Regions from separate parts of the Enterococcus sp. AZ103 genome, predicted to be linked through region 1. Evidence: a T-box and tRNA genes for the amino acid it is inferred to sense, from the RefSeq annotation. Region 1 holds a T-box; the other holds one or more tRNA genes.

Region 1 (3,400 bases):
CTGCGTCCGTTTTCCCAATTTGAAATGGTTTGACGAGTAATTCCTAACGCTTCCGCTACTTCATCTTGCGTTAAATGAAGTTCGTTTCGTCGTTGCTTAATGCGCATCCCAACTTCCATCTGATACCCTCATTTTCTATTATTTGTCACTTATATTAAATCAAATTTCTTTGCTAATGACGATAAAAATCTTTTACCAAGTACGTAAAAAAGCTTTTACATCGTTAATTTTGGTAATTTTTCCGATATTTTAAAGGCGTTAAACCTACTCTCCTTTTAAATGCTTGAATAAAACTGGACGCATCTTTAAAACCCGTTTGAATAGCTATTTGTTCAACTGTTAGATCAGTTTGTAATAATTTTTCAGCGGCTTTTTTTATTCTATATTGCAATAAATATTCATAGGGAGAATAATCGGTAAATTTTTTAAAAGAACGCGTACACTCAGAAATAGAAATGTGTGCTGCTTGAGCCATTTCAGAAAGCCGAAGTTCTCGCATATAATTTTCTTGAACAAAATTTAATAACAATTGCATTCGTTTCTGATGCTGTAACTGTTTTTTATCCGCAGGTAATGATAACTGTTCTTGAGCTTGAATAATTTCTTGCCAGCAGCTTACTAACAAAACAGCAATTTGATATTCCCAAGCAAAATCACTTTGATTTAAATAAATTTGATTAATCTGTTTGATTTGAGACAAAATTTTTTCCTGACTAAGATCGCCTTGATTCAAATGCAACCATCTTTGTTGCTTAAGGTAAGGTAAAACATACTTTTGCTCCATTAAGCTTCCTAGAAAGAATGATAAAATTTTAGTTTGGACATTTAAGCTATAATAACTGCCGTCGGTCTGCATCGTTTTAGTTGTATGTAGAACTTCTGGTGAAATAAATAATCCCTCACCTTCTGCTAAAAAAACTAGCTCACCGTTTACTTGCATCCGTAAAGGCCCCTTTTCAGCAATTGTAAATTGTAACTCTTAGTGCCAGTGAAGATCATCAAATCCCCGACCTTTGGGGGTCATAGAAAATTGGTTTACGCGATAGATTTCGAAAGGAAAAGTTGAATATTTATATTTATTTTCTTCATGTAAACGATTATCCAATTTAGGCACCTCCAATTTTTAACAAGTATAACTTAATTTGAGCAGATTTTTATATTTTTGGAGAAAATAATCTGACTTTTTTACGTATAATCTTGATAAGCTAGCTTCAACAATTTAATTTAGCTTAGTAAATATGAATTGATTTTCAGAGAGTCGATGTTGCTGCGAATTCGATAATCAATCAAATTGAACCTACTAAATTTTTGGCTAGCAAACTAGTCCGTATTCTTGCGTTAAAAGATTTGAGTTGGGTTGCAGGCAACCAATCAAGGTGGTACCGCGAAGCAAATTCGTCCTTTTTTTATAGGACGAGTTTGCTTTTTTTATCAAAGGAGGAAAAAACATGACCAATTTACAAACAGAGGATTTTTCAAAATGGTATTTACAAACGATTCAACAAGCAGAATTAATGAGTTATTCGGAGGTGCGAGGCTGTATCGTTTTTCGTCCAGATGGTTTTGAATTATGGGAGAGAATCCAGCAAGAAGTTAATCGCTATTTACAATCTGAAGACATTCGAAATGTTTATTTTCCTATGTTAATTCCTAAAAGCTATTTTATGAAAGAAGCAGAGCACGTTGAAGGTTTTGCTCCAGAATTACCATGGGTAACAGAAGTTGGAAATGAAAAGTTGGAAGAACCGTACGCATTACGCCCCACTTCTGAAACTATGATTGGGCAATCTTTTCATGAATGGATTAAATCTTATCGCGATTTACCATATGAGATTAATCAATGGGCGAATGTTTTTCGCTGGGAAAAGAAAACACTGCCCTTTTTACGCACATCAGAATTTTTGTGGCATGAAGGACATACAGCCCATGCTAACGAAGCAGATGCAAGGAAAAGAACATTACATGTTTTGAACTTTTATGTTGAACTACTAGAAAAATTTTTAGCCATCCCGGTTTATGTAGGAAAAAAAACACCTTCAGAACGTTTTGCCGGAGCTGTAGACACGTATTCTGTTGAAGCTATGATGCAAGATGGGAAAGCAGTTCAAGCAGGTACCTCCCATTACCTAGGTACGAAATTTGCAGAAGCATTTGATATTCGTTACTTAAATCAAAAAAATCAACATACGTTGGTCCATACAACCTCATGGGCAGTTTCTACTCGTTTAATTGGTTCACTAATCATGGTTCATGGTGATGAGCAAGGTTTGGTTTTACCACCAAAGATTGCTCCAACCCAAGTAATTTTAATTCCAGTCGGTCCATATAAAAAAGTACCAAAAATTTTAACCAGATTAAATGAACTTAAAGAGCAATTAAAGACTGCCGGGATTCGTGTTCGCTTAGATGACTCTGATAATACTGCCGGTTTCAAATTTAATAAATGGGAACAAAAAGGTGCTTCCGTTCAATTAGAGTTAGGCCCTCGAGATCTAGCTAAAAATAGTATCACTTTAAAAATGCGAGACTTAGCGGAAAAAGAAACTGTTTCTTTAGAACAATTAGTACCTACCATTGAGAAGTATATGAATGACATGCAACAACGTTTACTAGAAAAAGCCCGGCAACGTGCTACAAGCAATGAATACACAAATATTCAGACTCTCCAAGAGTTAAAGGATCATATTAAAAACTGTCGTGAAACCAAAAAAACACCTGGCTTTGTTTTAATCGGATGGGATGGTTCAGCAGAAACAGAAGCAATCATAAAAGCTGAAACAGGATTTACAACTCGCAATATTCCTTTTCAAGCACCGGTGGAAAAAGAATTTGACTTAGTCAGTGGAAAGCCCGCAAAATATACTGTTTGGATTGCTCGGGCATATTAAATAAGTACGGCTCAAACTATAGAGCCGTACTTGTTTTTTTTATTAAAACTAAAAAATAACTCAGACTATCTCGTGTGCGCCACAGATTAATCAATAGATAAGCACCATACAAAGCGAAATAACCTAGAAAACTCACAAGAGGCGTCAGTAATAGATTCCCAAACACAAAAGCTGTCACTAAAATAAGTTCTTGAATATTTTGTTTCCCTACCTTTATTTTCAATTGCCCTGTCAACATTTTTTCCGCGAAGATACATCTAAATACTAAGCTCAATAAAATAACTCCGACTGTTAGAAGGATATTGTGAAAAATAAAAACAGTTAGTGCACTTAAAGCAGTCGATAAAAATAAAGTAGTTAGATTAACCATAAGAATCGTTCGTTCTTGACGCATGGTTTTTAAATAAGTATTGACTAACAAAGCCATTCTGCCTTCATAAATGACGGTGGGAAAAAGAACACCCATATAAATTAAGCTGGCTTGATACTGAGGCAGCCACAAGTTTAATAAA
Region 2 (3,400 bases), on a different contig from region 1:
CCCAGTAAACGGCGGCCGTAACTATAACGGTCCTAAGGTAGCGAAATTCCTTGTCGGGTAAGTTCCGACCCGCACGAAAGGCGTAACGATTTGGGCACTGTCTCAACGAGAGACTCGGTGAAATTTTAGTACCTGTGAAGATGCAGGTTACCCGCGACAGGACGGAAAGACCCCATGGAGCTTTACTGCAGTTTGATATTGAGTGTCTGTACCACATGTACAGGATAGGTAGGAGCCGTAGAAGTCGGGACGCTAGTTTCGACGGAGGCAATGGTGGGATACTACCCTTGTGTTATGGCCACTCTAACCCGCATCACTAATCGTGATGGGAGACAGTGTCAGATGGGCAGTTTGACTGGGGCGGTCGCCTCCTAAAGAGTAACGGAGGCGCCCAAAGGTTCCCTCAGAATGGTTGGAAATCATTCGCAGAGTGTAAAGGCACAAGGGAGCTTGACTGCGAGACCTACAAGTCGAGCAGGGACGAAAGTCGGGCTTAGTGATCCGGTGGTTCCGCATGGAAGGGCCATCGCTCAACGGATAAAAGCTACCCTGGGGATAACAGGCTTATCTCCCCCAAGAGTCCACATCGACGGGGAGGTTTGGCACCTCGATGTCGGCTCGTCGCATCCTGGGGCTGTAGTCGGTCCCAAGGGTTGGGCTGTTCGCCCATTAAAGCGGCACGCGAGCTGGGTTCAGAACGTCGTGAGACAGTTCGGTCCCTATCCGTCGCGGGCGTTGGAAATTTGAGAGGATCTGTCCTTAGTACGAGAGGACCGGGATGGACTTACCGCTGGTGTACCAGTTGTCTTGCCAAAGGCATCGCTGGGTAGCTATGTAGGGAAGGGATAAACGCTGAAAGCATCTAAGTGTGAAGCCCACCTCAAGATGAGATTTCCCATTTCTTAAAGAAAGTAAGATCCCTGAGAGAAGATCAGGTAGATAGGTCAGAAGTGGAAGTGCAGTGATGTACGGAGCGGACTGATACTAATCGATCGAGGACTTAACCAAAACAAAATGGACTTGGTAGTTTTAAAGTAAGGAATGTTTTTTGATCCAGTTTTGAGTGAGCGAAGTTTACTCAATTAAATAGTGTGGTGGCGATAGCAAGAAGGATACACCTGTTCCCATGTCGAACACAGAAGTTAAGCTTTTTAGCGCCGATCGTAGTGAGGGGTTGCCCCTTGTGAGAGTAGGACGTCGCCACGCGAATTTTTTGATTTATGGAGGTTTAGCTCAGCTGGGAGAGCATCTGCCTTACAAGCAGAGGGTCAGCGGTTCGAACCCGTTAACCTCCATATGAGCCGTTAGCTCAGTTGGTAGAGCATCTGACTTTTAATCAGAGGGTCACAGGTTCGAGCCCTGTACGGCTCATAAAGATATGCGGGTGTGGCGGAATTGGCAGACGCACTAGATTTAGGATCTAGCGCCTTCGGGCGTGGGGGTTCAAGTCCCTTCACCCGCATTAAATAAAACGCCGGCTTAGCTCAGTTGGTAGAGCATCTGATTTGTAATCAGAGGGTCGAGGGTTCAAGTCCTTTAGCCGGCACTTTTTTAAGAAAAGCAACGAAAGTTTGCGGAAATAGCTCAGTGGTAGAGCACCACCTTGCCAAGGTGGGGGTCGCGGGTTCGAACCCCGTTTTCCGCTTTCTCTGAAAAGACCAGGGACATGCCGGGGTGGCGGAACTGGCAGACGCACAGGACTTAAAATCCTGCGGTGAGTGATCACCGTACCGGTTCGATTCCGGTCCTCGGCATTAGTACGAATAATGATGCGCCCATAGCTCAACTGGATAGAGTGTTTGACTACGGATCAAAAGGTTAGGGGTTCGACTCCTCTTGGGCGCGTAGTCTTTTTTTATTTTTACGGGAAGTAGCTCAGCTTGGTAGAGCACTTGGTTTGGGACCAAGGGGTCGCAGGTTCGAATCCTGTCTTCCCGATTCTTAGAAGGTGAAAACCTTCTATTTTTTTTACTCATTTTTAAACAGATAAGCTATTACTCTTTCTTTCACATGCTAAATTCGTTATAATTAAGGTCAGAAATAGTCAACAGAAATAGATAATGGGAGAGGATAATAGTGAGTCGAAATACCTCAGATTCAATCGAAGCATATTTGAAGGGTATCTTAGAAGACCATGAAATAATTGAAATCAGGCGAGCGGAAATGGCTCAATTGTTTAATTGCGTACCTTCCCAAATTAATTACGTGATCAATACTCGTTTTACCTTTCAAAGAGGATATATTGTTGAAAGTAAGCGGGGTGGCGGTGGTTATATTCGGATTAGCAAAGTGCAGATTTCCGATCAACACTATTTCTTAGAACAGTTAATGAATTCTTTTGGAACGGAAATTTCGGAAGCAAATGCTTTTGGAATTATTCAAAAATTATTTGAAGAGAAAATTGTGACGGAAAATGAAGGAAATTTAATGCTGAGTGCATTGTCGAAAAACACATTGGGAATTAGTCAAATTGAAAATAGATTACGGGCACGTGTATTACATGGATTTTTAGAACGTTTGAGTTATGAAAAAAAGGAGTGAAATAGATGGATCAATTATATACTGAAAGAGCGAAAGCAGTCTTGACGATTGCCCAACAAGAAGCGAAGTATTTTAAACATCGTTCAGTTGGTTCAGAGCATTTATTATTGGCTTTAGTTATTGAACAACAGGGAATTGCCGGAAAAACCTTGCGTCAAATGAATTCTACAGAAGCAGATATTCGTGAAGAAATTGAAAATATGACTGGTTATGGTTCAGTGACCAATTATGCAGAAGGTAGTTATTTACCTTATTCACCGCGAGCAAAACAAATTTTGATTTTTGCTGATGATGAAGCCAAACGTTTCAATGCTAAATTGGTTGGAACTGAACATATTTTATTGGGCTTACTGCGGGATGATGAGATTTTGGCTTCTCATATTTTAGTCAATCTTGGATTAAGCTTACCTAAGATGCGTCAATTGCTATTACGTAAAATGGGCGTCAACGAATCGATGACTGGTAGCAATGGTCAAAACAATCGTAGAAAACCGGCGAAACAAGCGACAACCAATTCACAAGGGACGCCAACGCTTGATAGTTTGGCCCGTGATATGACCAAACTAGCTCGGGAAAAACGTTTAGATCCAGTGGTAGGTCGCGATAGTGAAGTTCGTCGTGTTGTTCAAATTTTAAGTCGCCGAACTAAAAATAATCCAGTTTTAGTGGGTGAACCCGGTGTTGGTAAGACAGCCATTGTAGAAGGCTTAGCTCAACGAATAATTACGGATGATGTGCCAGAAGACATGCGTGGAAAACGTCTAATGATGTTAGATATGGGCGCATTAGTAGCGGGTACAAAGTATCGTGGTGAATTTGAGGATCGTTTGAAAAAAGTGATTGATGAAATCTATAACGA

The links. A T-box is a leader RNA that pairs with one kind of tRNA and senses whether it is charged. The one in region 1 lies ahead of proS (proline--tRNA ligase), so its partner is inferred to be a tRNA-Pro.
Region 2: it has a tRNA-Pro gene. The T-box ahead of proS (proline--tRNA ligase) is inferred to sense a tRNA for this amino acid. The anticodon was not compared.

What each region holds. Positions count from the first base shown of each region.
Region 1 is NZ_JBIOSI010000002.1:294,959-298,358, forward strand. Features, by position in the region: gene ID741_RS16005 (helix-turn-helix domain-containing protein) at 1-119, opposite strand, end outside; gene ID741_RS16010 (helix-turn-helix domain-containing protein) at 224-940, opposite strand; gene ID741_RS16015 (hypothetical protein) at 980-1,105, opposite strand; T-box leader at 1,211-1,406, shown strand; gene proS (proline--tRNA ligase) at 1,449-2,888, shown strand; gene ID741_RS16025 (lipopolysaccharide biosynthesis protein) at 2,905-3,400, opposite strand, start outside.
Region 2 is NZ_JBIOSI010000001.1:777,262-780,661, reverse strand. Features, by position in the region: rRNA gene ID741_RS03940 (23S ribosomal RNA) at 1-1,008, shown strand, start outside; rRNA gene rrf (5S ribosomal RNA) at 1,091-1,206, shown strand; tRNA gene ID741_RS03930 (tRNA-Val) at 1,223-1,295, shown strand; tRNA gene ID741_RS03925 (tRNA-Lys) at 1,299-1,371, shown strand; tRNA gene ID741_RS03920 (tRNA-Leu) at 1,381-1,462, shown strand; tRNA gene ID741_RS03915 (tRNA-Thr) at 1,474-1,546, shown strand; tRNA gene ID741_RS03910 (tRNA-Gly) at 1,574-1,645, shown strand; tRNA gene ID741_RS03905 (tRNA-Leu) at 1,669-1,754, shown strand; tRNA gene ID741_RS03900 (tRNA-Arg) at 1,772-1,845, shown strand; tRNA gene ID741_RS03895 (tRNA-Pro) at 1,865-1,938, shown strand; gene ID741_RS03890 (CtsR family transcriptional regulator) at 2,074-2,541, shown strand; gene ID741_RS03885 (ATP-dependent Clp protease ATP-binding subunit) at 2,547-3,400, shown strand, end outside.